One region of the Shewanella sp. cp20 genome, then DNA from elsewhere that is predicted to be linked to it. Evidence: predicted binding sites of a transcription regulator. Region 1 holds the regulator's gene; each other region holds the start of a gene.
The links. Region 1 encodes NrdR, which represses ribonucleotide reductase genes. Its sites were predicted from a motif close to AAACACNANATNTNGTGTTT; they were not measured.

Region 1 (10,391 bases):
CGCTATCGAGAGGTTGGGGAGTTTCCAGAATTGAGTGGCTGAGCAAATAAAAAACGGAGGCTTTTGCCTCCGTTTTTGTTCGACTTACGCAGATTGTCATGCGGCATATAAACCGCAATCGTCGCCGATTAGCTGATGCGCTTGTACTTGAGACGATGCGGCTCAATCACATCTGTGCCCAGGGTCTCTTTCAGCCAGGTCGAATATTCGGTGTAGTTACCTTCGTAGAAGTTCACCTGACCCTCGTCGCGGTAGTCCAGGATATGGGTGGCGATTCTGTCGAGGAACCAACGGTCGTGCGAGATCACCATGGCACAGCCTGGGAATTCCAGCAGGGCTTCTTCCAGTGCACGCAGGGTTTCGACGTCGAGATCGTTGGTGGGCTCATCGAGGAGCAGCACGTTGCCGCCAGCCTGGAGCAGCTTGGCTAGATGCACACGGTTGCGCTCACCGCCCGACAGAGTGCCGATGATCTTCTGCTGATCGCCGCCGCGGAAGTTGAAGCGGCCCACATAGGCACGGCTCGGGATCTCAGTGTTGTTGATACGCATGATATCTTGACCGCCAGAGATCTCCTCCCATACGGTCGCCTTGTCGTTCATGGCATCGCGGAACTGTTCCACCGAGGCGATCTGTACCGTATCACCCACTTCGATGCTGCCGCTGTCTGGCTGCTCGGCGCCGCTGATCATCTTAAACAGAGTCGACTTACCGGCACCGTTTGCGCCGATAATACCGACGATAGCGCCTTTAGGTACGCTGAAGCTCAGGTTGTCGATAAGTACCCGATCGCCATAAGACTTGGTCAGGTTGTTGACCTCGATCACCTTGTCACCAAGACGTGGCCCTGGCGGAATAAACAGCTCGTTGGTCTCGTTACGTTTCTGGTAGTCGTTGGTGTTCAGCTCTTCGAAGCGCGCCATACGCGCCTTGCCCTTTGACTGACGGCCCTTGGCACCTTGACGAACCCACTCGAGCTCCTTGGCAATGGTCTTCTGGCGAGCGCTCTCGGCGGCCGATTCTTGTTGCAGACGGGCGTCTTTCTGCTCTAGCCATGAAGAGTAGTTGCCTTCCCAGGGGATACCCTCGCCACGGTCGAGTTCTAAGATCCAACCGGCGGCATTGTCGAGGAAGTATCTATCGTGGGTAATGGCCACAACTGTGCCTGTGTATTCCTGCAGGAAGCGTTCAAGCCAGGCGACAGACTCGGCGTCCAAGTGGTTGGTCGGTTCGTCCAGCAGCAACATATCTGGTTTTTCAAGTAGCAGACGACAGATAGCCACACGGCGACGCTCACCACCTGATAGCACCTCAATCTTCTCATCCCAATCTGGCAGACGCAGCGCGTTAGCGGCGCGTTCGAGAATATTGTCCAGGTTGTGGGCATCCTGGGCCTGGATGATGGCTTCCAGCTCGCCTTGCTCTTTGGCAAGGGCGTCGAAATCGGCATCTGGCTCGGCATACAGGGCATAAACCTCGTCGAGACGGGTCAGGGCGTTCTTGGCCTCGCTTACCGCTTCTTCGATCGCTTCACGCACGGTTTGTTGGGGATCTAGCTTAGGCTCCTGGGGCAGGTAACCTATCTTAAGATCCTGCATTGGACGCGCTTCACCCTCGATCTCGGTATCGATACCGGCCATGATGCGCAGCAGGGTAGATTTACCCGAACCGTTGAGACCCAATACGCCAATCTTGGCGCCGGGGAAAAAGCTTAAGGAAATATCTTTGAGGATCTGCTTCTTCGGCGGGACTATCTTGCCCACGCGTAGCATGCTGTATACAAACTGAGCCATAAAAAAGTTTACTCACTGACGAAACAATGGGGGCAATTCTACTGTAATCGCCCTAGAACTTAAATCGGATTTTCGGTGGGAGATTTTAGCTCGCATTATCACCCCTCCCATAGTGAGGCGTTTTTGTTTTGTGACCTAGTGTAAAAATTGTTAACATCTGCGCAACCTAGGCTGGCCGCCTGTTAGGTGATGCCTGGGCACCAATAAAAATAAAGACAAAAATAACCACAAAGATAAGGGATCGATCTTGAACGCCACCCCCCCATTTTTTGCCGCCTCCCTGTTTGGCGGCATGAGCCTACTATTGTCAGCCCCTGCGCTAGCCGATACTCAGTCCCAAGTCGTTGAGACATTGCCTTTAGTGGCACAGACAGATCGCCCCGTGACTTACTCGGCGCTGGCTAGTGATGGAGATGCCTCTTTAGAGAAAGAAGCCCTTAGTGAAAAAGGTGTCCTTAGTGAAAAAGATACCCTTAGCGAGAAGGACTGGTGGGGAGCCACGCTGGAGATCTCTACCGTGCTGGTGCTGGGTGAGCTGCTCTATAAGACAGGCTCACAGGCCATGGAAGACGATTTCGATTATGAAATCGATGGCAATGCGGCCGAGTTTTTCTACGACAGGCTGACCACTGGTGCGTCGTGGAAATATGATGATAACGATATCGGCATGAACTGGGGCCATGCCTACGCCGGCGCCCTCTATTATCAGGCGTTTCGTAACCATGGTTTTAACTATTACGAGTCGACTCTGGGCACCTTTGCCGCCTCTACCATCTGGGAGGTGTTTGCCGAGTATAAGGAAGTGGTGAGCATCAACGATCAGATAGTCACCACCTGGGGCGGCGCGGTATTGGGGGAGAGCCTGTATCAGTTTACCGAGATGCTGGCCGCCAAAGAGGGCTGGCTGCCAGCGGGCCTTAGCTACCTGTTTAACCCCTCGCGGGCGGTGCGGGGCTGGTTTGGCTACCAGAGCCCTAGCAGGTTCGATCGCAGCCAGGCCAAAGACAGCTTCTCCGTCTATACCGGCGTGCGCTATGCCAGCAAGGACGAGGCGGACGTCAGCAGCACCATGGCGATGCTGGGGATGCGCGCCGCTATCGACAGCCGCGAAGGCAAGTATGATTCACTGAGCGGCACCCCAAGCCGGGTCGAGATGATGATGGAGACGGCCCTCTCTCAAGAGGGCGTGGAGGAGTGGCAGATGGCCACGCAACTCTTGCTGGGCAGCTACGGCCGCAAACATAGAGGCGGGGGACTGGCCAGCGACTGGTCTCACAGCTTCTATGTCGGCCCATCGACGGGCATGGAATATACCAGCCTGGGGCTGGAGCTGGATGAAGATTTCTACGCCGTGGTCAATCTACTCGGACTGTCGTTTGGGGCCAACTGGTCGACTCAAGATATCAATATCGATCTGCGCAGCGATCTCTTTGGTGACTTTGCCATGGTGAAGCCGTTCGCGACCAAAGATTATCTGTCTCAGGGGCGGCATTTCTGGGGCACTAAATCAGTGCTTTGGGAGGGAGAGTATGGTTACGCCTGGGGCCACACCTTTAATCTGTCGCTGGAGGCCAGTTACCGCAACCTCTTGCTGGGCATGCGCCTTAAGTCTCAGCGCTGGACCTCGATCAACGACAGGGAGAATGAGCGCACGCCGCTGTGGAATCCCAACAACAGCGACCTGGATTTTGATGACGCGAGAGACAGGTATGAGATCTATCTCAGCTATGGTGTTAGCGGCGATTTGACCCTGAGTCTGCACCATGAGCGGATCGATCGCAGCGGCGAAATTCACGGTATCGACAACCCTGGCATCTATAGCCGCCTCGACGACACGGAGCAGCGTAGTTGGCTGCAACTCGAATACCATTATTGATTACCTTACTGATTACCTTTACTAATGCAAAATGACGGTCCGGCGCCGTCATTTTTGTTGGATTAATAAAACAGTGTTTTCGTTCAAAAGGCTGTAAACCAGCCATTTTGTCCCTTGCAAAAAAGGAGTCTTGGCAAAACAGGGCTTAATCGCCCGACTTTTGTTGTAAGGGGCATTTTGATGAACATTTCTCAGCTTGAATCGCAACTAATTTCATGTCGCAAATGCTGGGATTGTGATCGAATGCACTGTAGAATACCGCGCAACCCTACCTTAATAAGACTTTACAGCTGGAGTGACCAATGCTGAAAAAAGAGATGAACATCGCCGACTTTGATCCGCAACTGTTTGAAGCGATCCAGGAAGAGACTCGTCGTCAAGAAGAGCACATCGAGCTTATCGCCTCGGAAAACTATACCTCTCCTCGTGTGATGGAGGCTCAAGGTTCTCAGCTGACGAACAAGTACGCCGAAGGTTATCCTGGCAAGCGTTACTACGGTGGTTGTGAGCATGTCGATATCGTCGAAAACCTAGCTATCGAGCGCGCCAAAGAACTGTTCGGTGCGACCTATGCTAACGTTCAGCCTCACTCCGGCTCACAGGCTAACAGCGCAGTTTACATGGCGCTATTGCAACCAGGCGATACCGTACTGGGTATGAACCTGGCTCACGGTGGTCACCTGACTCACGGCTCACCAGTAAACTTCTCTGGCAAGCTGTACAACATAGTGCCTTACGGCATCGACGAGTCTGGCAAGATCGACTACGACGAGATGGAGCGTCTGGCCGTTGAGCACAAGCCTAAGATGATGATTGGTGGTTTCTCTGCTTACTCTGGTATCGTCGACTGGGCGCGCATGCGTGAGATTGCCGACAAGATTGGTGCTTACCTGTTTGTTGACATGGCTCACGTTGCAGGCCTTATCGCTGCCGGTGTCTATCCTAACCCAGTGCCACATGCACACGTGGTGACTTCGACGACTCACAAGACCCTAGCCGGTCCTCGCGGCGGTATCATTCTGTCTGCGGCAAACGACGAAGACCTGTACAAGAAGCTGAACTCGGCGGTATTCCCAGGTGGTCAGGGTGGCCCATTGATGCACGTTATCGCCGGTAAGGCGGTGGCCTTCAAGGAAGCCTTGTCTCCTGAGTTCAAGGCTTACCAACAGCAGGTTGTGGTTAACGCTAAGGCGATGGCTAACACCTTCATCGAGCGTGGTTTCGATGTGGTATCTGGCGGCACAGAAAACCACCTGTTCCTGCTGGATCTGATCGCTAAAGATATCACGGGTAAAGATGCCGATGCGGCCCTGGGTCGTGCCAACATCACGGTAAACAAGAACTCAGTGCCTAACGATCCACGCTCACCTTTCGTGACCTCGGGTCTGCGTATCGGTTCGCCAGCCATCACGCGTCGCGGCTTTAAAGAAGCAGAAGCGGTTGAGTTGACTAACTGGATCTGTGACATTCTCGATGACATCAGCAACGAAGGCACTATCGAGCGCGTGAAGAACCAGGTGCTTGAATTGTGCGCTAAGTACCCTGTTTACGGTTAACCTTAAGGGTTAAATCGGGTAAACTCCGATGGCCGCTACTGATGTTAATATTGGTAGCGGCCATTTTTGTATCTATTTCAAGGGAAAGCTCCCCAAGATACCGATTAGCATATGCTGGAGGCTCAATGCATTGTCCGTTTTGCAGCGCAACCGACACTAAGGTGATTGATTCTCGTCTGGTGGCCGATGGTCATCAGGTGCGTCGTCGTCGCGAGTGTCTGCTTTGTCACGAGAGATTTACCACCTTCGAAGGCGCCGAGCTGGTGATGCCCAGAGTGGTGAAACAAGATGGCAGCCGCCAACCCTTCGATGAAGACAAGCTGCGTGGCGGCATGCTCAGAGCGGTCGAGAAGCGCCCCGTGTCGATGGACGAGATAGAGCAGGCGCTCAGCAAGATTAAATCTACCCTAAGGGCCACGGGCGAGCGCGAGGTCACCTCTAAGATGATAGGTAATCTGATGATGGATCACCTGGTCAATCTCGACAAGGTGGCCTATATCCGCTTCGCCTCAGTGTACCGCGCCTTCGAAGATGTCTCCGAGTTCGGCGAGGCGATTGCCAAGTTGCAAAACGATAAGAGCAAACCGGGCAAGTCTTAGATTATGCGTAGCGGGGCTTCCCCAATTATTCTCAAGAGATGGCGATCCAGACATGGCCTGGTCCAAATTTGATTCTCAGATGATGGCGCGTGCCATCCAGTTGGCCCGCAAGGGCCAGTACACCACCCGTCCCAATCCGAATGTGGGCTGCGTGCTCGTCCAGGGGGAGACCCTTGTGGGCGAGGGCTTTCATATCGCCGCCGGTGGCCCCCATGCCGAGGTGCATGCCCTGCGTATGGCGGGCGATAACGCCAAAGGCGCCACAGCCTACGTGACCCTGGAGCCCTGTAGTCACTATGGCCGCACGCCCCCCTGCGCCGAGGGGCTGATTAAGGCGCAGGTTTCCCGCGTCGTGGTAGCGGTCACCGATCCAAACCCTCAGGTCTCCGGTCGGGGCATCAAGATGCTCGAGGATGCCGGTATTCGCGTCGAGGTCGGCCTGCTGCAAGAAGAGGCCGCCGCCCTCAACCCCGGGTTTATGAAGCGGATGCGCACCGGGCTGCCCTGGGTAAGCATCAAGCTGGCCGCCAGCCTCGATGGTAAGACGGCGCTTTCCAATGGCGTGTCTAAATGGATCACCGGCCCCGAGGCGCGCCGTGACGTGCAGCGCATGCGCGCCCGTTTCGACGCCGTGGTGACAGGCATAGAGACGGTACTGGCCGACGACCCAAGTTTGAACGTGCGACATGGGGAGCTAGGTTGTTTAAGTGAGCAACTAGCGGATGCCGATATTCGTCAGCCTCTGCGTGTCGTGCTCGATTCTCGCGCGCGTCTTGGCGCCAAGCCTAAGCTGTTTGACACTGAGTCCCCCGTGCTCTTGGTGAGCTGCCAGCCCTATCCCGATGAGGTTGTGAATGCCTGGCCCGAACAGGTGAGTCAGCTGCAACTGACCAGCGACAATGGCCAGGTGCCGTTAAAGGCGCTGCTCGAACACCTTGGCGAGCAAGTTAACAGTGTGATGGTGGAGGCCGGGGCGACTCTGGCCGGTGCCTTCATGGCACAGGGACTGGCGGACGAGTTGGTGCTGTATCAGGCGCCCAAGATCTTAGGCGGCCACGGACGTAACCTGCTGGCCCTGCCAGACTATACTGAGATGGCACAGTTACCCGGCCTGCGTCTGTGTGACGATCGCCGCATCGGCGCCGACAGACGCCTTACCTTTCAATTAAGTCACAATCATTTACCGATCGATAAAGAGTAGTTAGTCATGTTTACAGGGATCATCGAGGCTGTGGGCAGCCTGAGAAAAATTGAGCGTCGCGGCGATGATATTCGCCTGACCGTGGCGAGCGGCAAGCTGGACTTAAGTGACGTTAAATTGGGTGACAGCATCGCCACCAATGGCGTGTGCCTGACCGTCGTCGAGCAGATGGTCGATGGTTATGTGGCCGATATCTCCGCCGAAACCGTGGCCTTGACCGGCTTTGCCCATTATCAGGTGGGGCAGAAGGTCAACCTGGAGAAGGCGGTCACCCCAACTACGCGTCTTGGCGGACATATGGTAAGCGGCCACGTCGACGGCGTGGCCAGCGTGGACGACAGGCAGTATCGCGGCAAGGCGATCGAATTCTGGTTGACGCCGCCTAAGGGCTTAGCGCGCTATATCGCCCATAAGGGCTCTATCACCATAGATGGCGTTAGCCTGACGGTGAACGAGGTGGACGGCGAGCGTTTTCGCCTGACCATAGTGCCTCACACCGCCAGCGAAACCACGCTTATTGATCTCAAGGCGGGTGACAGGGTCAACATCGAGGTGGATCTGATCGCCCGGCACCTAGAGCGCCTGCTGAGTTTCTCTCACTCAGAGGAAAATCCAGCGAAAGAATCAAAGGTCACCATGGATCTGTTAGCTCGCTCCGGCTTTTTAAGATAGACACTGGCAATCCCGGTCGATAGCAGATTAAATTACTCTTACTATAAGAATATTTCAAGGTCTAACAGTTTAAGGTCTAACAATGGCACTACACAGCATAGAAGCGATTATCGAAGATATCCGTCTGGGTAAGATGGTTATCTTGATGGATGACGAAGATAGAGAGAATGAAGGCGACCTGATCATGGCTGCCAACCTGGTGACGCCCGAGGCGATCAATTTCATGGCCACCTATGGCCGCGGCCTCATCTGCCAGACCATGACCAAGGCCCGCTGCGAGCAGCTTAACCTGCCGCTGATGGTGAGCAACAACAATGCCCAGTTCTCCACCAACTTCACCGTGTCTATCGAGGCGGCAGAAGGGGTGACTACGGGCATCTCTGCCTACGACAGAGCCGTTACCGTGCAGGCCGCCGTGGCCCGCGATGCCAAGCCGTCGGATATCGTGCAGCCGGGTCATATCTTCCCACTGATGGCTCAAGAGGGCGGGGTACTTATCCGCGCTGGTCATACCGAGGCGGGCTGCGATCTGGCGCGCCTGGCCGGTCATGAGCCATCGGCGGTGATTGTCGAGATCCTCAACGAGGATGGCACCATGGCCCGTCGCCCGGATCTTGAGGTGTTTGCCGAGAAGCATGGCCTTAAGATAGGCACTATCGCCGATCTGATCGAATACCGTAACACCAAGGAAACCACAGTGGTGCGCGAGGCCAAGTGCAAGCTGCCGACCCGTTTCGGCGAGTTTGACATGATCACCTACCGCGACACCATAGACAACCAGCTGCACTATGTGTTGGTGAAGGGAGAGGTAGAGGCTAACGCCTTGGTGCGCGTGCATCTGCAAAACACCTTCAACGACCTGCTGCACTCTGAGCGTGACGAGAAGCGCAGCTGGCCGCTGGAAAAAGCCATGGCGCGTATCGCCGATGAGGGCGGCGTGTTAGTGGTACTGGGTCATCAGCAGAGTAACGAGGAGCTGATCGCCAAGGTTAAGGCGTTCGAGGCGGAAGATAAGGGTGAGATTGGCGCACCGGCACCGTGGCAGGGCACCTCACGTCAGGTGGGCGTGGGTTCGCAGATCCTCGCCGATGTTGGCGTGACCAGCATGCGTCTGCTCAGCTCGCCTAAGCGTTACCATTCGCTGTCGGGTTTCGGGTTGGAAGTCACTGAATATATTGCAGAATAAGTTACTCTGTAGGGAATTCATCGATTTGAGTTAAATTGCATGGGGATCAACGCGGTGGGCTGTGGTATCATACCGCCTCTTTTTTCCCGTGCCGGGTTTGTTAAGCTAATTTAGGTAAGATAAATGAACGTAGTTCAAGGTAATATCGAGTCGAAAAACGCCAAAGTGGCCATAGTGGTTTCACGTTTTAACAGCTTCGTGGTTGAAAGTCTGCTAGAAGGCGCGGTGGATACATTGAAGCGCTTCGGTCAGGTCGCCGATGACAACATTACCGTTGTCCGCGTACCCGGTGCCGTAGAGCTGCCACTGGCAGCCCGTCGTGTGGCGGCAAGTGGTAAATTTGACGGTATCATTGCGCTGGGCGCCGTGATCCGTGGTGGTACGCCACACTTTGATTTTGTTGCAGGCGAGTGTAACAAGGGGCTGGCTCAGATAGCGCTTGAGTTCGACCTTCCTGTGTCATTCGGTGTATTGACCACAGATACCATTGAACAGGCTATCGAGCGTTCTGGTACTAAGGCAGGTAACAAGGGCGGCGAAGCGGCACTTGGTCTGCTAGAGATGGTCAATGTTCTGCAAGAACTAGAACAGCAGTTGTAAGATTAGGAACCAAGATGAAACCTTCAGAGCGCCGTAAAGCCCGTCGTCTAGCGGTACAAGCTATCTACTCATGGCAGCTAAGCGGCAATAATGTTGCCGACGTGGAGCATGAATTTCTCACTGAGCAGAAGATCGATGGCGTCGACGTTAGCTATTTCCGTGAATTGCTATCAGGCACCACGACCAAGTCGGCTCAGTTGGATGAGTTGATTATGCCTCACCTCGAGCGCCCGTTCGATGAGGTTTCGCCTATCGAGAAGGCGGTGCTGCGCATCGCCACCTACGAGCTGACCTTCCGTAAGGATGTGCCATACAAGGTCGCCATCAACGAGGCGATCGAGCTGGCCAAGGCCTTCGGCGCCGAAGATGGCCACAAGTTCGTTAACGGCATTCTCGATAAGATAGTCGCTAAAAAGTGATACAATAAACGGCGTCCCAGGATGCCGTTTTTTATATTCAGGTTTAGCCCCGACACCTCCCCCGTCAGAAAGTGTGCTAGCTGATTAACCCTTACTATGGTTCTTAAGACTGTGAAAGAGTTTACACTGATAGATCATTTCTTCGCTAACCTAGGCCAGAACCGCCGTGATGTGCACCTCGGCATAGGCGATGACTGTGCCCTGGTCCAGCCTGGTGAAAACAAGGTGATTGCCATCTCCTGTGACACCCTGGTTGAGAATGTACACTTCTATGCCGACATGCCTGCCAAGGCGCTGGGTTATAAGGCGCTGGCGGTTAACCTGTCTGATCTCGCCGCCATGGGGGCCGAGCCCGCCTGGATGACGCTTGCCCTTACGCTTCCTGAGGTGGATGAGAGCTGGCTTCAGGAATTTAGTCAGGGGCTGAAAGAGGCCGCCGAGTATTATGGAGTTGCCCTGGTTGGTGGTGACACGACCCGTGGTCCTAAG
Region 2 (10,391 bases), on a different contig from region 1:
TTAACGGCGGAAAGCCTGGCTGCTTCAAGTAGCTGATGTCGGCGCCGAGGGCGCTAAGGGCGTCGACCAGATCGCCGATGGGACGCTCCTCCATGCGAGGCTCACCGGTTAGGGTAAATTCACCGCGTCCAAGTGTGAGCGCCGCGCATAAGGGACGCATCGCCGTACCAGCGTTACCGAGGAACAGCGTCTGAGCCGAGTCACTATTAATGGCGCCGCCCAGACCTTCGAGTTCGCAAACCCGGTTATTGTCTGACAGCTGGTAATTCACCCCAAGTTGTTTCAAGGCCGTTAGCATGTGACGAATGTCGTCGGAATCGAGCAGATTGGTGAGCCGGGTTTTCCCTTCAGCTAAGGTCGCCAACAACAGGGCGCGATTAGAAATACTCTTGGAACCGGGAATATTGACGGTGCCATGAACCTTAGATATAGGATCGAGTCGTAGTTGTTTCATTAATCACTTCTTAATTGGTTGCAGCCAAGGCTGGCCGCGGATTATTGATACTGTTAGATACTTAACACTTGCCATCACGACAAAATGGCCATCTGCTCAATTGACCTGAGCCTCGTGGTTATAAAATTACTGATTGAGCCGCAGTATTCAACCCTTTTTTACGATTTATAGCCGTTAATGAGTAATTTTCTTTCTTAGTATGCTATCGGCCCACAAATAAACGGCAAAAACAGACAAGCCATCCGCCACTGGCATGAAAATTTGCCAAGTTCAAGTTTCGATAAAATCGCGTCTTGTGCTGTAAATCCCGCGCAAAATTAGTTTATCCTAAGGCTACGCACAGCGAAGGCCATTAAGGGCCTATAACAAGACAATAAGGTAGTTGGAGCCATGTTCGAGAATCTTTCCCCTATGCCCGCCGATCCTATCCTAGGGCTGATGACAAAATTCCGTGAAGATCCCCATGCAAACAAAGTAGATCTAGGCGTTGGTGTATATAAGGACGAAGCGGGAAACACCCCGATCTTAGCCTGCGTCAAACGCGCCGAGCAGCACCGTATCGATACCGAGGCAACAAAAGTTTACATAGGTCCAACGGGCTCCCCCGCCTTTAATCAGCTGATGGGCGAATTGGCTTTTGGCCAAGACAACCCGGCGCTGCTAGCCGATCGCATTCGCACCGTATCTACCCCAGGTGGCACAGGCTCCCTGCGTGTCGCGGCGGACTTCATCAAACGCATCAATCCAAACAGCGTTATCTGGGTGAGCGATCCAACCTGGGCAAATCATACAGGCTTGTTTGAGGCGGCCGGTATTCAGGTCAAGACCTACCCCTACTATGATCATGAAAACAAGACGCTGAAATTCGAGGAGATGCTGGCCACCCTTGGCCAGATTGGCGCAGACGATGTGGTCTTGTTCCATGCCTGTTGTCACAACCCAAGTGGCATGGACCTCACTAACGAGCAGTGGGATCAGGTGATCGCACTGACTAAGCAACAAGGTTTCACACCGCTCATCGACATGGCCTACCAGGGCTTTGGTGACGGTGTCGATGAAGATGCCTATGGCGTGCGCCAGATGGCCGAGCACGTCAATAATATGATCCTGTGTAGCTCATGCTCGAAGAACTTCGGCCTGTATCGCGAACGTATCGGCGCCTGTTCTATCGTCGCCAAAGATAGCCAAAAGGCCAATGTAGCTTATTCTGTACTGCTCTACGTGGTGCGCTGCATCTACTCTATGCCGCCAGCCCATGGCGCGGCGATTGTAGAAACCATTTTAGGTTCAGATGAACTCAAGCAGCAGTGGCTAGATGAGCTAAAAGTGATGCGTGACCGCATCAATGGCAACCGTGCCATGCTGGTGAACAAGCTGATCGAAAAAGGTGTAACCCGTGACTTTAGCTTTATTGCCAAGCAGAAAGGTATGTTCTCCTTCCTCGGCATTACCCCAGAACAAGTTGCGCAGCTCCAGGCGGACCACTGTATCTATATGGTAGATTCGAGCCGTATCAGCATCGCCGGCATAGGTAATGGCAATGTCGATTACCTCGCCGAGTCTATCGCCAAGGTGTTGTAATACTCAGCCGATATCAGACATCTGATATCTAGTAAAAGGGGACCATACGGTCCCCTTTTTGTTTAGCTCAAGCGCCCTTTGAGTTATACCAATCAAAGTAAACATGTGATCAGAAGTAGCACAGGAAAAACGCTTGAGAACAAAGCAGGATTTTTAGATAAGTAGTTATTCTACAATTAAAAATACTAATACAGTTATCGAGCGTATTAACAAGCTAGAATGATCAATTGTTTATTACGATTGGTATTAGCCAGCGTGTTTATCGGCAAAGGCTTTCATGAAACTAACCAGCGCCTCGACGCCAGCCAAAGGCATGGCGTTATAGATGCTGGCGCGCATGCCGCCGACACTGCGATGGCCCTTCAATGCGACCAGGCCAGCGGCCTTGGCCTCGGCTAAAAACGCCTCGTTAAGAGACTCATCTTTTAGATAGAAGGTCACGTTCATATTCGATCGGTTTGCGCTCGCCACACGGTTCTCATAGAAGTCACAGCTGTCGATAAAGCCATATAGGGTCTCGGCCTTACGCTCATTAATCTTGGCGACTTCAGCCACGCCACCTTGCGCCTTAAGCCACTTAAACACTTCGGCGGCCAGATACCAGGCGAAGGTTGGCGGCGTGTTGAACATGGAGTCATGTTTTACTGCCAGACGATAATCCATGATGGACGCCTGAGTCAGCTGCGGATATTGCAGTAAATCATCGCGAACGATAACTATGCTCAAACCCGATGGGCCTATGTTTTTCTGGGCGCCGGCATAGATCAGGCCGTAACGCCTGACATCTATCTCACGAGACATAATGTTAGAAGACATATCGGCAACAATTGGCCAAGGAGAATCTATCTCATCAAAAATTTCGATACCATCTACCGTCTCATTTGGGCAGTAGTGCAGATAACGATAATCTTGCTTGATCTCGCTCAGCTCAGGTAACACAACCCGGCTAATACCATCGGTTTTGTCTACGATATTCAGGGTATCGATCTGCGCATCACCGGCGAGTTTCTTGGCTTCTTCAACTGCCGATGAAGACCAGCTACCATCGACCAGATAGAGCGCCTTTCCGTTATTACCAAGTAAATTATTCACAACAGCGGCAAATTGGCCACGACCACCGCCATGCATAAAGAGTACATGGTAGTTGCTGGGAATATTCATCAGCTCTCTGATGTCGGCATCGGCCTGCTGAGTCAGCGCGATAAACTCTTTACTACGATGGCTGATCTCCATCACGGAGACTCCCTGCCCGTTCCAATCCAATAACTCCTCTTGTGCCTTTTGCATTACGGGCTGAGGTAACATGGCCGGCCCTGCACAGAAATTATATGTCGCGCTCACTGCTTTCTCCTTTGCTCTTCTTTCAACTGTGTTGCTTCAGAATGTATGCCACTGGCTTATTGTTAATTGCGGATTTGACTTGCTCAAACAAAACGAGCGTCCATAAGGACGCCCGTTTATTGTGTTAAACGCTATTCGTTTGGCTCAGCGTTTGGTTCAGCCTCTGGCGCGTCGCCATCGGCTAGGTTGTTATCGGCTAAGTTGTCATCAAGGTTATCCGTGATGATAGGATTGCCCTCTTCGTCGAGTTCCTGATCATCCTGGATCTCGTCGATACGTTGCAGTCCCACAACCGTCTCGTCACTTGCCGTACGGATAATGGTCACACCTTGAGTGTTACGACCAATTGTCGATACGCCAGATGCAGGTGTACGTACTAGGGTGCCCTTATCGCTGATCAACATGATCTCGTCGTTTTCAAGCACTTGTACCGCACCTACGACGGCGCCGTTACGCTCGCTGACCTTGATTGAGACTACACCCTTGGTCGCGCGGCTCTTAGCTGGGTATTCATCCAGATCCGTACGCTTACCATAACCGTTCTCGGTGACGGTTAGGATGGCGCCATCATTCTTAGGCACGATGAGCGACACCACGCTCTGGCCATCTTCAAGCTTGATACCACGAACACCTGTCGCGGTGCGGCCCATGCCACGAACCTGATCTTCGCTAAAGCGAACGACCTTACCTTCGTTAGAGAACAGCATTACCTCGTTATCACCGTTAGTGATATCGACGCCGATCAGCTGATCGCCATCTTTAAGGTTCACGGCGATAATACCGTTGGCTCGTGGACGAGAGTATTGATCCAGTGAGGTCTTCTTCACAGTGCCGTGAGAGGTCGCCATGATCACATACTTGTCGGCATCGTATTCACGTACCGGCAAGATAGCGGTAATGCGCTCGCCTTCGGCTAATGGCAACAGGTTGATAATTGGACGACCACGGGCCTGACGGCTTGCCAGCGGTAGCTGGTACACCTTGAGCCAGTACATCTTACCGAAATCGGAGAAGCACAGGATGGTGTCGTGGGTGTTGGCAACCAGCAGTTTCTCGACGAAATCTTCATCTTTCACCTTAGTCGCCGCCTTACCCTTACCACCACGGCGCTGGGCCTGATAGTCGCTTAGCGGTTGATACTTGGCATAACCCAGATGCGACAGAGTCACAACCACATCTTCTTCGTTGATCAGATCTTCGAGGCTGATATCCACAGCAGAAGCATTAAGCTCAGTGCGGCGCTCATCACCGAAGTTTTCCAGCACTTCCTGGAGTTCTTCTTTGATCACTTCCATCAGACGCTCTGGACTGCGCAGGATGTAAAGCAGGGCTGCGATCAGTTCCAGCAGCTCTTCATATTCACTTAAGATCTTCTCATGTTCCAGACCGGTCAGCTTGTGCAGACGCAGATCCAGAATCGCCTGAGCCTGTTGCTCGGTCAGGAAGTAGAGGCCATCACGAATACCAAACTCGGGTGCCAGCCACTCAGGACGCGCAGCATCATCACCGGCCTTCTCCAGCATGCCTTGTACATTGCCAAGGGCCCAGCCTTGCGCAACCAGCTTGCTTTTCGCTTCGGCTGGCGTTGGTGATGCTTTAATCAGCTCGATGATAGGGTCGATATTGGCCAGCGCTATCGCCAATGCTTCGAGGATATGCGCACGCTCGCGTGCCTTACGCAGTTCGAATACGGTACGGCGAGTCACCACTTCACGACGGTGAAGGATGAAGCACTCGAGCATCTCTTTAAGGTTAAACAACTTAGGCTGACCATTGGTCAAGGCCACCATGTTGATACCGAAAGAGGTCTGTAGCTGTGTCTGAGCGTATAGGTTGTTGAGAATCACCTCACCCACTTCGCCACGCTTCACCTCGATAACGATACGCATACCGTCTTTATCAGACTCGTCGCGCAGGCCACTGATGCCTTCGATCTTCTTATCTTTTACCAGTTCGGCGATCTTCTCGATCAGACGCGCCTTGTTCACCTGATAAGGGATCTCGGTAACGATAATGCGTTCACGACCGTTGTCTTCTGTCTCAACGGTAGCGCGGGCACGCATGACCGCCTTACCACGACCCGTCTTATAGGCATCTTCGATACCCTTACGGCCGTTGACGATCGCTGCCGTTGGGAAGTCCGGACCTGGAATATGCTCCATCAACTGCTCGATAGAGAGACTTGGCTCATCGATCAGCGCAAGACAGCCGGAGATCACTTCTGACAGGTTATGAGGTGGAATGTTGGTCGCCATACCCACGGCGATACCCGACGAACCGTTGACCAGCAAAGCAGGAATACGGGTCGGCAGCACTGCCGGGATCTGCTCGGTACCGTCGTAGTTAGGGACGTAATCGACGGTTTCTTTCTCTAGGTCGGCCAGCAGTTGGTGCGCCAGCTTGTCCATACGAATTTCGGTATAACGCATGGCCGCCGCGGCGTCACCATCGACCGAACCGAAGTTACCCTGACCATCGACCAAGGTGTAGCGCATAGAAAACGGCTGCGCCATACGAACGATAGTGTCGTAAACGGCCGAGTCACCGTGCGGGTGATATTTACCGATCACATCACCGACGACACGCGCCGACTTTTTATAAGGTTTGTTCCAATCGTTCTTCAACTCGTTCATCGCGAATAATACGCGGCGATGAACCGGCTTTAGACCGTCACGCACATCGGGTAACGCACGGCCAACGATCACGCTCATGGCGTAATCCAAATATGAATTCTTTAATTCGTCTTCAATATTAATTGGTGTTATAGATGAAGCCAGATCAGTCATAAACTGCTCGATCCCTTGAAATTTAGCCAACAAAATACTGCTTAAAAACCAGGCAATATTTTATCAAGCCTGAAAACGTGATTTGGCATTCTAACACAGATATTTAAAGGCGCTAGACCCTATTGAAATTTCACCTCAAATATCTGTTTACGGCGTAAAACCTAAGTTGGTTTTAGGTAGAATGAACGCTTTAACAGCAATCTGATGACTAAGCAGACATTTTCGCTGGCTTCTCCTTTGTTTATCTAAGGCGATGGGTATAATAGCAACATCATTTATCCCCTTGTGAGGACTGTCCGTGTCTAACCTTTCTGCGACTAACAATGCCAATGTCGATCCGCAAGAAATTGCCAAGTTTGAGAAGATGGCTGCCACTTGGTGGGATCCCGAAGGGGAATTTAAACCTATTCATAAGCTCAATCCCCTAAGACTCAACTATATCGATCAAGCCGTCGGTGGCCTGTTTGGTAAGCGTGTGCTGGATGTCGGATGCGGCGGCGGTATCCTCTCAGAGAGCATGGCGCGTCTGGGAGCTAAGGTAGATGGATTGGATATGGGCGCCGAGCCCCTCGATGTCGCTAAACTTCACGCCTTAGAGATGGGCGTTGAGATTAACTACATCCAAGACACGGCTGAGCACCACAGAGATAACCATAAGGGTCAGTATGATGTAGTCACCTGCATGGAGATGCTCGAACACGTGCCCGACCCTGCCTCTGTGATCAAGGCCTGTAGCGACATGGTCAAGCCTGGCGGCTATGTGTTTTTTTCGACCATCAACCGCAACCTGAGGGCCTATGTTGAGACAGTGCTTGGCGCCGAGTATCTACTTAAGATGTTGCCTGTGGGCACCCACGACCATAAGAAGTACATCAAGCCATCTGAACTCATTGGCATGGCCGATGCGGTGGAGCTAGAGTGCGTCGACGCCACTGGCATCACCTATAACCCGCTGACCGATATCTTCCGCTACACCAAGTCATTAGACGTCAACTATATGATCGCCACGGTTAAACAGGATGACTAAAGGGTTGGCGACAGATTCGATGTCTATCGATGCAATGCCTATCGATGCAGTGGCTATAGATACAGTGCAGATAAAAGGTGTGCTGTTCGACCTCGATGGCACCTTAGTCGACACGGCGCCAGATCTCGTGCTGGCGCTAAACCTTGCGCTAAACGACTTCGGACTGCCCAGTCAACTGCTGGAAGATATTCGCTTTGCGGCGTCTCATGGCAGCCTGGCCTTGGTCGAAGCCGCTCAGCCCCATCTTAATGATGAAGAGAAAGCGGCCATCCAGCAGGCGCTACTTACTCATTATCACAGGGTCAATGGCCAGGCGGCCAAGCTGTTTGATGGTATGCAGCCCCTGCTGCAACACCTTAGCGACCAGCGTATCCCCTATGGGGTCGTCACCAATAAGGCGGGCGCTTTGCTAGGCCCCTGCTGCACAGGCTTGAATTAGCCAGTAAGATGCCAGCCATCATCAGCGGCGATTCCACCACCCAGAGTAAACCCCATCCCGCGCCGATGCGGCTGGCCGCATCGCAACTGGGTGTGAGCTGTGCGCATATTCTCTATCTTGGCGATGCCAAACGAGACCTCGAGGCGGCCCGCAATAGTGACATGCTCGGCGGCATCGCGCATTGGGGTTATATTGGAAACAATGACCACGCACACCTATGGCCGCACGACTTTGGCTTCGAGGCGCCATCTAAGGTACTTGAGCTGCTAAAACAGGGGTAAGTGTCTGTTAAGGGAGATGAATCACATGCTCTCGTGTGCGGGCGTGTGACGCATCAGTAAAAAGTAGTCCTGACTGGGAGCGCGATCCTTTTTTAGCACAAAAAGATCCATAGGATCTGGCCAATATTTTAGCTTTCGTGTTAGGCGTGATCGGTCGTCTAAATCTTGACCCGGCATTGCTATCGTAATTGAAAACAAGGGTTAAAGGTAAGCCATTACTAACCCTTTGGTTTACCCCCAAGATATCCACAACTTGTCCCCTAAAAACCCGCTTGCAATATCCCACCAACCTCACTATCTTGTATCCTATAAAAGAAAAAACACCATATCTTGTGTATGGGCGGCGGTCGAAGCCACTAGAACTGCAGTAGTGCTCAGGTACTTTTTTAACATCTTCGATTGTTTTTACATGGAAACGTAGGGTGGAGCTTTTCACCCCTAGCGATATTTAATTCAAGGCTTATCTTCAATGAACAGCAATATGCAAGTCACGAAGCGCAGTGGCGAACGTGAAACTATCGATCTCGATAAGATCCACCGAGTGATCACTTGGGCGGCCAAAGGACTGAATAATGTCTCAGTATCGGAAGTCGAATTACGTTCACACCTTCAGTTTTATGATGGAATTCCAACTGAAGCGATCCACGAAACCATTATTAAGGCCGCTGCCGACCTTATCTCGCCAGAATCACCAGACTACCAGTTCCTCTCTGCACGTCTGGCCATTTTCCACCTGCGCAAGAAAGCCTTCGGCCAATTTGAGCCGCCTTCGCTATACGAGCATGTGGTGAAGCTGGTTGAGCTAGGCAAATATGACACGCATATTCTTAACGACTATAGCCGCGAGGAGTTAGACACACTCGACAGCTATATCGACCACTGGCGCGACATGAACTTCTCTTATGCCGCGGTCAAGCAGCTGGAAGGTAAGTACCTGGTTCAAAACCGTGTCACCCACGAAGTGTACGAGAGCGCGCAGTTCCTCTATATTCTGGTGGCGGCCTGTCTGTTTGCCAACTACCCGAAAGAGACGCGTCTTCAGTACGTTAAAGATTTCTATGACGCGACCTCGACCTTTAAGATCTCGCTACCGACACCTATCATGTCAGGTGTGCGTACGCCGACACGTCAGTTCAGCTCCTGCGTACTGATCGAGTGTGGCGACAGCCTGGACTCTATCAATGCGACCGCCTCTTCTATCGTGAAATATGTGTCGCAACGTGCTGGCATCGGGGTCAACGCTGGCCGTATCCGCGCGCTGGGCAGCCCAATCCGCGGTGGTGAGGCGTTCCACACAGGTTGTCTGCCTTTCTATAAGTATTTCCAGACGGCGGTTAAGTCTTGTTCACAAGGCGGCGTTCGCGGCGGCGCAGCAACCCTGTTCTACCCGATGTGGCACCTTGAGGTTGAGTCTCTGCTGGTGCTGAAGAACAACCGCGGCGTAGAAGATAACCGTATTCGTCACCTGGACTACGGCGTGCAGCTCAACAAGCTGATGTACCAGCGTCTTATTCAGGGCGGCATGATCACCCTGTTTAGCCCATCAGACGTACCAGGTCTATATGACGCCTTCTTCGAAGATCAGGCCGAGTTCGAGCGTCTGTATGTGAAATATGAACAAGATGAGAGCATTCGTAAGAAGCAGATCAAGGCGGTAGAACTCTTCTCCTTGATGATGCAAGAGCGTGCCTCAACGGGTCGTATCTATATCCAGAACGTGGATCACTGTAATACTCACAGTCCGTTCGATGCTAAGGTTGCGCCGGTGCGTCAATCTAACCTGTGTCTTGAAATCGCATTGCCGACCAAGCCGCTAAACAACATCGACGATCCCGATGGTGAGATTGCCCTGTGTACCCTATCTGCATTGAACCTGGGTGCCATCAAGAAGTTGGACGAGCTCGAAAGCCTGGCAGATCTTGCCGTGCGTGCACTCGATAGCCTACTCGACTATCAAGACTACCCGATCGTTTCGGCGCACAAAGGCTCGATGAATCGTCGTACGCTCGGTATTGGTGTGATCAACTTTGCCAACTATCTGGCTAAAGAAGGCGTACGTTACTCAGACGGCAGCGCCAACGGCATCACACACAAGACCTTCGAAGCGATCCAGTTCTATCTGCTGAAGGCCTCGATGAAGTTGGCAAAAGAGCAAGGCGCCTGCCCTGCCTTCCACGAGACCAACTACGCCAAGGGTATTCTGCCTATCGATACCTACAAGCGCGATCTCGATAAGATCTGTGACGAGCCACTGCACCTGGATTGGGAAACGCTACGTGAGGAGATCAAGACCCACGGCCTGCGTAACTCGACCCTGTCGGCCCTGATGCCATCTGAGACCTCATCGCAGATCTCAAACGCGACTAACGGTATCGAGCCTCCACGCGGTCTTATCAGCGTTAAAGCCAGCAAGGACGGTCAGCTCAAGCAAGTGGTACCGGACTTCGAGAAGTACCAGTACAGCTACGAGCTACTTTGGAAC
Region 3 (10,391 bases), on a different contig from region 1:
GAGGATTTAGAGGCCTGGGTCAGCAGCTTCTCCAGCTGGGACGTGCTAGGCCTGATGGATCTCAGTTGGCGCAAGGGCGGACTGATTGGTGGCGAGAAGGTGTTTGACGTGATGCAGCAGCATATCGGCAACCTGGACATCGAGCAGATGCAGATGCCTTTCGCCGCGGTGGCAACCGACCTCTATACCGGGCAGGAGATCTGGTTTAAGCAGGGCAATCTGCGTCATGCGGTGCGCGCCTCCTGCTCTATGCCGGGGATCTTACCACCGGCGCGAGTCGGCGACCGCTGGCTGGTGGACGGCGCCGTGGTCAATCCGGTTCCCGTGTCTGTGAGTCGTGCCATGGGGGTCGATCTGGTGATCGCCGTGGATCTCAATGCACACAGGAAGACGCGCCAACAGCAGTTACCTGTGGCCATCTCTTCCGATGTGAAGGCCAGCGAAGCCGAGCTGGTGAAAGCCGAGAAGGAGCTGGAGAGCGGCTTCATGGATCTCCTGGCAAGGGGAAGAGACTATGTCAGCGGGCTGACCGATAAGTTTTCCCTGGGTAATCGTAGCGAGCCCGGAATGTTGGCTGTGATGTCGCAGTCGATGGATATCCTGGAGCAGCGCCACAAGCGAGTACGCCTGATGGGCGATCCGCCGGATATCCTGATCACCCCTAACGTGATGGAGATAGGCACCATGGAGTTTCACCGCGCCAGCGAGGCTATCGAGGCGGGGCATGAGGCGGTGAAGCAGGTGGCTCATATTATCCGTGCTCGAGTCGATGAGCTGGAGAGTCACTAATTTTTAGATAAGTGCCCCGGGTTTTCTGTGACGCGGGTTTTCTCTGGCCTGAGTTATTTCTAACATGAGTTTTCTCTAGCCTAGGTTATCTCTGGCCTGGTTTTTGCTGCTTGCCTGGATATTTCATGCAGCAGTCGAAAAATTGACAATGAATTCAATTAGCCAGGCCATTACGGGGTCACAAGCCAACCTGATCGCCAACACCTATGGCCAGACAGACACCCCAGATGTCGATAGTTCATCTTCCAGCGACAAGGTGACGCTGTCCCACCAGGACACCCAGGCAAAAGCTGGCGGACCAGAGATCCCACAGGAGGCGGTGTTTCTCTCGCCACGAGCACAGCGGGCGCAAAAGATAGAGGCGATGGCCAAAGATTTCTTTTCCAAGGGGCAATTTGGTCTTGGCGACATTCCTAAGTTAATTCAGCGTCTGCATCAGGACGGCATCTTGTCGGAAAACCAGCTCAATCGCCTGGGCCAGGCCGGCTTTGAGATCCCAAGGGGGGATGCGTCAAAGCCCTCGCTGCTTGACTTTATTGCCAGCCAGCGAGCGCAGCTCAAGGAGAGTAAGCCCGACAGCGTGATGCTCGCCATGCTCGATGACGCCGAGTCTGTGCTAAAGCAGATGGACAGTCTCGATAGCCAGGGGCTGAACCAGAAGGCGGCGCGGGTGTCGGCGCAACTGGCGGTGTTTGTTCAGGGGGAACACGGGCTGACCCAGAACGATAAGGCGATGTGGCAGGGACTCAAGTCGACCATGCAATTGGCGTCTGCCTCAGGAAGTTCGCAACAGGCTTCCGGGCAACTACAGCGTTATCTGTCACTATCTAAAAGAATTACGTAATTTATTCACAGTTTGTCCCATTTTTATCCCGCATCTAGCTCCCTTTGCCGGCTGGGTCAAGGCCAGTTTTGACGATAAGTGGCTCAGTTGGCAGTAATCTTGTGTTAAAAAAATCCATCCGCAAATTAATGATCTGGATCAAGGTACTTGAGCCTAACTTGTAGCTTAATGCGCTACATATTGTGTTCATCGTCCATATTAACACTATATATGGTGTTAATTTGGCCGTTACTTGAGGAGATATTGAACAATGCCAGTGGTTATTAAGCGGGATGGTTACCGCACGCCTTTTGACGAAACAAGGATTCGGGATGCAGTGATTGCCGCTGCAAGTTCGGCAGGTATTGATGATGTTGCCTATGCCACCGAGGTGGCCCTACAAGTACGCCAGACGGTGGCAGAGCTCGAGCAGGTGGATATTCATGACCTGCAAGATGCGGTCGAAAACCAGTTGATGGAAGGCCCCTACAAGCGACTCGCCAGGGTCTATATCGAGTATCGCCATGACAGGGATATCCATCGTGAGTTGAGCAGTCGCCTCAACCGCGAGATCCGTGGTCTGGTGGAGCAGAGCAATGCCGCGCTGCTGAACGAGAACGCCAACAAAGATTCTAAGGTGATCCCGACTCAGCGGGATCTACTGGCGGGGATTGTCGCCAAGCACTATGCCACACGCCATATTCTGCCAAAAGATGTGGTGGCGGCCCACGAGTCGGGCGAGATCCATTATCACGATCTCGACTATGCGCCTTTCTTCCCCATGTTTAACTGCATGCTAATCGACTTGGCCGGCATGTTGACCCACGGCTTCAAGATGGGTAACGCCGAGATCGAAACCCCCAAGTCAATCTCCACCGCCACTGCAGTGACGGCGCAGATCATCGCCCAGGTGGCTAGCCATATCTATGGCGGCACCACCATCAACCGTATCGATGAGGTGCTGGCACCTTTCGTTGCCAAGAGTTACGACAAGCACTATCAGGTCGCGCTGACTTGGGGGATCACAGACGCCAAGGCCTTTGCCACGGCGCAGACGGAGAAGGAGTGTCACGACGCCTTCCAGTCGCTGGAGTATGAGGTAAATACCCTGCACACCGCCAATGGCCAGACACCTTTTGTGACCTTCGGTTTCGGCCTGGGCACCTCTTGGGAGTCGCGCCTGATTCAGTCATCTATGATGAAGGTGCGCATGACAGGCCTGGGTAAGAACCGTAAGACGGCCGTCTTCCCTAAGTTGGTGTTTGCCATTCGCGACGGCATTAACCATAAGGTTGGCGACTGCAACTATGATATCAAGCAGATGGCGCTCAAGTGCGCGTCGATGCGCATGTACCCGGATATCCTCAACTACGAACAGGTCGAGAAGGTTACCGGTTCTTTTAAGACACCAATGGGCTGTCGCAGCTTCCTCGGCACCTATGAGGAGGAAGGCGAGCTGGTGCACGAGGGGCGCAACAACCTGGGTGTCGTGAGCCTGAACCTGCCGCGGATCGCTATCGAGGCTCAGGGCGACGAGACCCGCTTCTATCAATTGCTTGATGAGCGTCTGGCGGTGGCTCGCCGCGCCCTAGACACTCGTATCGAACGTCTACAGGGGGTGAAGGCGAGAGTCGCGCCAATTCTATACATGGAAGGCGCCTGTGGCGTGCGTCTGCGCGCCGACGATGAGATCAGCGGCATCTTTAAAAATGGTCGCGCCTCTATCTCCCTGGGTTATATCGGCCTGCATGAGACCATCAATGCGCTCTATGGCAGCCAGACCCATGTGTATGACAGCGAGGCGCTCAGAGATAAGGCCCTTGCCATTATCGAGCATCTCAAGGCGGCTACCGTGCGCTGGCGCGAAGAGTCTGGCTATGGCTTCAGCCTCTATAGCACGCCGAGCGAGAACCTGTGCAGCCGCTTCTGCAAGCTGGATACCGAGGCCTTTGGGGTGATCGATGGCGTAACGGACCGCGGCTATTACACCAACAGCTTCCACCTGGATGTGGAGAAGAAGGTGAATCCTTACGATAAGCTGGATTTCGAGCAGCCCTATCCGGCGCTCACCAGCGGTGGCTTCATCTGCTATGGCGAATACCCCAACATGCAGCACAACATCGAGGCGCTGGAAGATGTGTGGGACTATAGTTACAGTCGGGTGCCATACTATGGTACCAATACGCCGATTGATGAGTGTTACGACTGCGGCTTTACCGGCGAGTTTAGCTGTACCAGCAAAGGCTTTACCTGTCCTAAGTGTGGCAACCATGAGCCGAGCCGGGTTTCTGTGACCCGCCGCGTGTGTGGTTATCTGGGCAGCCCAGATGCCAGACCCTTTAACTATGGCAAGCAGGAAGAAGTTAAACGCCGGGTGAAGCATCTCTAATGAGCTGAGCCAAGCAGCACTAAGTTTCGGCTGCTGGCGCAAAGAGAATATAGAAAGTGAAAGAAAAGATGAAGATAGCAAGGCGCCCCGGGGCACTTGCTATCTTTGCATGAGGGACACATGAATTATCATCAATATTTTCCCATCGACGTGGTCAATGGCCCAGGCACCAGGGCGACTCTGTTTGTCTCGGGCTGCGAGCATCAGTGCCGGGGCTGTTACAACCAATCGACCTGGCATCCCGACTCGGGCCATCTGTTCGATGAGCAGATGCTCGAGCAGGTGATTGAGGACCTCAACGATACCCGCATCAAACGTCGCGGCCTATCGCTCTCCGGTGGTGACCCGCTGCATCCGGGTAACCTCGACACCATACTCACCCTGGTGAGAAGAGTCAGACAGGAGTGCAAGGGTAAGGATATCTGGTTATGGACAGGCTATAGACTTGATGAACTCAGCCCGGCGCAACAAGCCGTTGTCGCCTATGTGGATGTGCTGGTGGATGGCAAGTTTGAGCGTGATTTAGCCGATCCTAGCCTGGTGTTTCGCGGCAGCAGCAACCAGGTGATCCACTATCTCACCCAAAAGCAGCGCTGATTTTTACGCCAAAAACGAATAAACAGGCCCCAAGACGCTGGCGCGGCCTGCGCCAGATGACTTGTTCGCACCTTCCTCATTAGTGGTATAATGTTCGCCAAACTGGCAAATGCTGCCTATTTTTAACCGAGTGGCATTTGTGTATTCGCGAGATTTTTAAGGCAAGTTAATGAATTTAAAGCAAGAGTTACAGCAGTTGAACGATCGTCTTGACAAGTATCGTCGTAAATTAGATGCGGCGGAGAAGCGCGGCGATCAGGCGGTGATTTTGCAATTTAAGCAAGAGATCAATGCGGTAACTAAGCAAATTACCCATGTCAAACAGCAACAGAGCCGCCAATTGAACAAACGTGGCACCGAGCTGAGTGAACTTGCCTTTAGCCGTGCGCTGACCAAGGCCGAGCAGGCCGATATGGGTAAGCTCAAGCGTTCGGTGAAGGGGTTGATAGTCGTGCATCCCATGACGGCGTTGGGTCGTCAGATGGGATTGACTCAGGTAACAGGATACGCACCTAAGGCCTTTTAAGACTGAGGATAAAGCATATAGGATTTTGATGGCGGCGTGAGCGACTTCATAGCCTTGTCGCCGCTCAGAGCGTATCCTAATAAGCCGAAGCGGTTGCGGTGAAGCAATATCCGATTTTAATACTCGGGTATTTCACTGTTAGGCAAAAACACATAGAATGCTCGGTCTGAGAAAGGGGAGAGTTCCTCCACCTGGTTTTCATTCTTCATTCGCATCTCAGACAGAGCGAGTTGTAAAGGTTATTTCATGTCGATTAAGTATGTCGCCACCTCTAAACTTCCCACCCCTTGGGGAGTATTTGCCATGCATGGTTTCGAAGATACAGAGACGGGCAAAGAACATGTGGCGCTCACCTTTGGCGAGTTAGATGCGAGCCAGCCCATGTTGGGCAGAATTCATTCCGAGTGTCTGACCGGTGATGCCCTGTTTAGTCTGCGTTGCGATTGTGGTTTTCAGCTACAAACCGCGATGCAAAATATCGCCGAGGCGGGTCAGGGGTTTATTCTCTACCTGCGTCAGGAAGGCCGTGGCATAGGCCTGCTCAATAAGATCCGTGCCTATGAGTTGCAAGATCAAGGCGCCAACACGGTAGAGGCCAATGAGCGTCTGGGCTTTGCCGCCGATATGCGCAAATATGACATGATCAAGCCTATGCTGGAGAAGATTGGTGTGCAGCAGGTGAAGCTGATGACCAACAATCCCCGCAAGGTCAAGGCGATGAAGGAGCTAGGCATAGCGGTAATCGAGCGCGTGCCTCTGCAGGTAGGTAAGAATCGTTACAATGAGGCCTATCTAAAGACCAAGTCGACCGAGCTGGGTCATATGATGTCTGAATATCACTTCACCGAAGAACATCAAAATTAACCTCTTTCGCCATGGCGACACCTTAACCTGTCGCCATGGTGTGATTACTTTTCGTTAGCCTTGCGATTGATCCTGTTTCTCTTTAGCACTGAGCAGCGACATCAACTGATTGCTGAGAACGGCTATCTGATCTTGTAGTTGCTTGCGCGCTTGTTTCGCCGTCTCGGAATCATCCCCTTGAAGGGCCTGGAGCTCAAGTTTTAACTCTTCGAGTTTCTGCTTTAACTCTTTAATCTTTTTGTCTATCTGAGATTGGCCTTCATCCACTTCTTGCTCCGCTTTTTGCGCGTTAGCTGCCTTGGCCGCATCGTTGTTACGCAGCGCCTTGCCTGTCGCATCGGCGAGCGCCTGACGGCCCTCTTCGGACAGGCTGACCTTATCGGTTGCAGGCTGAATCTGAGTGTTTTGAACTTGGGGCGCTTGCGGGGCATTGGTGCTACGCACTTCGATAGAGCTTAAGTCTGTAGGACCGGCGCTTTGGGCGCCTAAGGGATTTATACCGAGCACATTCATTTGCTAACCTTCCTGGTTATTACGACTAAGAGGATGCCTAGCCAGAATATCGGCAGGCAGGCGCAAAGCTTAAGTTAATTCCTGCATGAATACGCTGATAGGATTCACTTTTTCGGTGAAATTCGCTGGCTTCGACTGTGACTTATCGTCAGGCTTATACTCTGACCTCTGCTCAGGCTTCTTTTCTGGCTTAGTCCTGGCCTTTTCCCCAAATGTGTTGATTCACGCCCGTTGAACTCTCATCTTCAGCCTTGTCTTTCGTGGGCTGCTCTTTTGTGGGTTGATGGTTTGTTGGTCTCGATCTGCCGGAATCCTGGGTACCGCTAGCTCGTGGTGTCTCGGTATTGCGACCTGCGTCACCGCGAAGGTGCTGCGGAATAGGCTCGCCAATCATCTTGAGATAGAGGCGCTCGACCTTTTCTCTGGCCCATTGGGTCTTGCGTAAAAACTTGAGACTGGACTTGATGGAAGGGTCGTGATTAAAGCAGCGTATGTCGATGCGTCTACCCAGCTCTTCCCAGCCGTAGTGGTCGACAAGGTCGGTGAGTAAGGCTTCGAGTTTGATGCCGTGTAATGGATTATTCGCCTGGGTCATGGTGATGAATGAGTAAAAAATTTGTCTCATTATATCAGCTTATTCATGGCGTTTTCGATAAAAAAGGGGACCCTGAGGTCCCCTGTTTATTTTATGCCTTTACTGGAAGCTAAGCTGCCATGCATCGATAGTACCTGTGTCGCGACGGGCGCTATCTACGGCTTTCAGCGTCCAGGTGCCGGCCGATTCAACGCCAGACATGTCGACTGTGTAGCTCTTGATGATGTTGTCTGCGCTGCCGCCACTGTTGTCATGTAGCACGGCTACCTGACCGCTTGGGCTGTGCAGTTCAACCTGCAAGTCGCCGATATAGGTGTGGGTAATGTTTACCGTTACTGTGACTGTGCCTGAGTCGCCGCTGCGAGTGACATCGATTGGGCTGCTGATACCAGCAGAGCTGTTGTCAGGGATCGCATAGCTGGTGTTGTTGGTGTAGGTGGCTGCGCCGCCAGTGTTGCCGCCAGAGCTCTGCTCTGTGTAGCTAGCTGTCAGGCTGACACCGCTAAAGTCGCTGTAACCTTGCACCATCACATAGTAAGTGCCTGCCTGCGGTGTGCTCACTGGGCAAGATTCGCTGTTGCCACCTTTCCAAGGACGACAGTCGTAGCTGCTCAGGGTAGGGGCCGCGCCGTACTGCATGTAAAGGTCAGCATCGCCGGTACCGCCGCTCATGGCAAAGTTCAGATCGCTGGCACCTGCTGGTACTTCGATTGAGAAGTGTAGCTCGTCGCCTTTCACGCCGGTGAGGTTGGTCTTAGCCACGCCATTTCCCAGCACGTTGCTACCGTTTCCGCCCGTACCCGGATCGGTTGGGCCGTTACAAGAAGCATCTAGGTACTCTTTGGCTGCAACCGCGTTAACCAGACCATAACCCGTCTTGTCGTCGCGACCCGCTACATCCAGATCTTCAGCGGTTGCGGTCAGCGCAGCACGCACTTGGGCGGCGCTACACTCTGGGTGGTAGCTCCATACCAGTGTTGCAACACCCGATACGTGTGGCGTCGCCATAGAGGTACCATTGTAGTACTCGTAATCTTCACCACTAGTGTTAGCCACAGTGACATTGGTGCCTAGGTGAGCACGCAGTGCCTGACCAGTGGCGCGATCGACAGAAACAGAAACCATTGGGGCTTCGTTGTTGGTGTCAACCAGGAAGGGGTTTTGCAGACCTGGCAGTGTCGTGTTACTGAACACGATGGCCGCCTGGGCGCCGGCATTGTTACAAGCCTTAACCGCGTCGATCTCTGGGTAGCTGGCGCCTTGGTTGCCAACACGCTCAACCAGACAAACCTTACCTGTCATGTCGCCACAGTTAAATACACCGCCCGATACGCTACACTCGGCCAGCTCGGCGGTGACAGAACCTGCGATAGGTGTACCGACATAGTTGCCGCTGCTGTCTTTCACATAGCGGTTATGGGGAACCACACCATTGTCGAAGTATGACTGACCACCTGCGGTGATATTTGCCAGACGACCCTCGCCACGTGTGACGGTTGAAAGAATCGCTTCACCTGGACCTGAGATCTCAACCTGGTTGGTGTACTGAGAGAAGGCGGCGTGATCTTTGTTGTTGTCTACCGCGGCAACAGACATTACGGCGTCATATGATGCTGGGTAGCTATGAGTGTTGTTACCATCGTTACCGGCAGCGGCGATCAGTAGCACGCCGTTGTTGGCGTGAGCCGCGAGTGCGTTGCGCTCAGTCGTGGTTGACTGAGAACCACCCAGACTCATGGTGACGACATTGGCACCGTTATTGACACAGGTGTCAACCGCAGAAACCAGTGAAGACGAGTAACCCCAACCGTCAGAGTTAAATACTTTTACCACGTGGATGTTGGCGTTTTGGTTTGGCATCACACCGACAACACCGTCGTTGTTGGCGATAGCGGCAATGGTGCCGGCTACGTGAGTACCGTGCGCGTTGTGGGCGCCTGGCTCATACCAGTTGCCTGTGCCCGAGTTGTTGGTACCCGTGACATTGTTGCCGCTTAGCTCGCTGTGGCTGCGATCGTAACCTGAGTCGATGATACAGATGGTGCGGTTGCCGGCCATGCTGTCGCTTAGGCTGGTGGCGCCTACGAAGGTTTGACCCCAAGGCGTCGTTTCACTCAGCAGACGGCGCGGCATATCTTCTTCAACATAGTCGATGTCGGCGCGCAATTTCAGGGCCTTAACGCCCTTGCTATCGAGCTGAGCCGAGTATGCGTTTGAGCGACCGATGCGCTTCATCTGCTTGGCCTTCACGCTGTTCAGTGCTCTGTGCTGAGAGAAGACTTCGTTGGCTCTAGGCTGATAATCATTCAGGCTGTTGGCATCGGCTTGTGCGGCGGCCTGGGCATTCTTAAACTTGACGATATAGCGCTTAGGCAGGGGAGATGCTTGATTGATACGGGCATTATCCGCCTGAAGGTGGAGTCCTTTCGAAGGCGCCGCATTGACGTTTGCTGCGATTGCCAAGGCAAGCGCAGACAAAGACATAGCGACCGCAGTTGTCTTTTTAACTGTCATATTGTCTTCCATTTTAAAAGTTAGAATTAATAATTATTATTAGAGTGCATAGCAGCATGACTGCCATTATATGCGTTACTCGACAGTGAATTTATCTGCTGCAGAAACATTTGTAAACAAGCTGTTAATTCGCGATGCGGGCCAAACACCATAATGGTAGAGAGCATTTTTATGCGGAAAATATTCAATGAATACGATTGTTTCGTCGGTGAGATAGTGTGTTTTTGAGTATTTATTCGAATTTTTGGCGTATTTATTTTGTAACTATGAGGGATGCTTGCCTGCGACGGGAAATTGACCTTAATTTATAAATCATTGTAATTATTGCTTAATTTATATTCCATAATCGTAATAACATATAGCTAATGGTTATATGCTGTTTCAATTGTTACATTTGCCCCGATACTTTGGCTGAACCTTGCCTGCATATTGGTTGCACATTGGCCGCATAGTTAGTTTCACATTGACCGCATATTGAGTTTCACATTGACCGCATATTGAGTGAGCACCGAGTGGCCCATGAGTTTATGTATCGGTTGGCTACTTGCCGGCGAGATAGGCTAACGAATGAATAGTGACGTTATTGGGGGCCGTGTGCTGCTCCGCCCTTGGCTAACTTGCTTCGATGCGTCAGGCCCTAGGCGGCTAATAAATAGAAAGCATGAAATAGCTAAGGTTGAAACAGCTAAGGTTGAAACAGCTAAGGTTGAAATAAGAAGGGCAGAAATAACAAAGGTTGAAATAAGAAGGGCTGAAATAAAAAAGGCACCCAGAGGCGCCT

Region 2: nrdA (class 1a ribonucleoside-diphosphate reductase subunit alpha) is a predicted target of NrdR. The motif match lies at 8,228-8,247, and genes of this name have one in related genera.
Region 3: nrdD (anaerobic ribonucleoside-triphosphate reductase) is a predicted target of NrdR. The motif match lies at 1,833-1,852, and genes of this name have one in related genera.

What each region holds. Positions count from the first base shown of each region.
Region 1 covers NZ_JPII01000029.1:148,189-158,579, forward strand. Annotated here, with positions in the region: gene ettA (energy-dependent translational throttle protein EttA) at 129-1,793, opposite strand; gene DB48_RS19700 (DUF3943 domain-containing protein) at 2,041-3,669, shown strand; gene glyA (serine hydroxymethyltransferase) at 3,972-5,225, shown strand; gene nrdR (transcriptional regulator NrdR) at 5,351-5,824, shown strand; gene ribD (bifunctional diaminohydroxyphosphoribosylaminopyrimidine deaminase/5-amino-6-(5-phosphoribosylamino)uracil reductase RibD) at 5,877-7,025, shown strand; gene DB48_RS11800 (riboflavin synthase) at 7,032-7,697, shown strand; gene ribBA (bifunctional 3,4-dihydroxy-2-butanone-4-phosphate synthase/GTP cyclohydrolase II) at 7,780-8,883, shown strand; gene ribH (6,7-dimethyl-8-ribityllumazine synthase) at 9,007-9,483, shown strand; gene nusB (transcription antitermination factor NusB) at 9,498-9,902, shown strand; gene thiL (thiamine-phosphate kinase) at 10,014-10,391, shown strand, end outside.
Region 2 covers NZ_JPII01000048.1:90,688-101,078, forward strand. Annotated here, with positions in the region: gene aroA (3-phosphoshikimate 1-carboxyvinyltransferase) at 1-454, opposite strand, end outside; gene DB48_RS16365 (amino acid aminotransferase) at 845-2,035, shown strand; gene serC (3-phosphoserine/phosphohydroxythreonine transaminase) at 2,282-3,376, opposite strand; gene gyrA (DNA gyrase subunit A) at 3,508-6,162, opposite strand; gene ubiG (bifunctional 2-polyprenyl-6-hydroxyphenol methylase/3-demethylubiquinol 3-O-methyltransferase UbiG) at 6,461-7,189, shown strand; partial or broken gene DB48_RS20635 (HAD family hydrolase) at 7,245-7,909, shown strand; gene nrdA (class 1a ribonucleoside-diphosphate reductase subunit alpha) at 8,379-10,391, shown strand, end outside.
Region 3 covers NZ_JPII01000017.1:400,304-410,694, forward strand. Annotated here, with positions in the region: gene rssA (patatin-like phospholipase RssA) at 1-789, shown strand, start outside; gene DB48_RS06385 (hypothetical protein) at 938-1,633, shown strand; gene nrdD (anaerobic ribonucleoside-triphosphate reductase) at 1,884-4,001, shown strand; gene nrdG (anaerobic ribonucleoside-triphosphate reductase-activating protein) at 4,122-4,598, shown strand; gene DB48_RS06400 (YibL family ribosome-associated protein) at 4,768-5,124, shown strand; gene ribA (GTP cyclohydrolase II) at 5,371-5,988, shown strand; gene DB48_RS06410 (hypothetical protein) at 6,043-6,501, opposite strand; gene DB48_RS06415 (VF530 family DNA-binding protein) at 6,692-7,096, opposite strand; gene DB48_RS06420 (S8 family serine peptidase) at 7,196-9,610, opposite strand.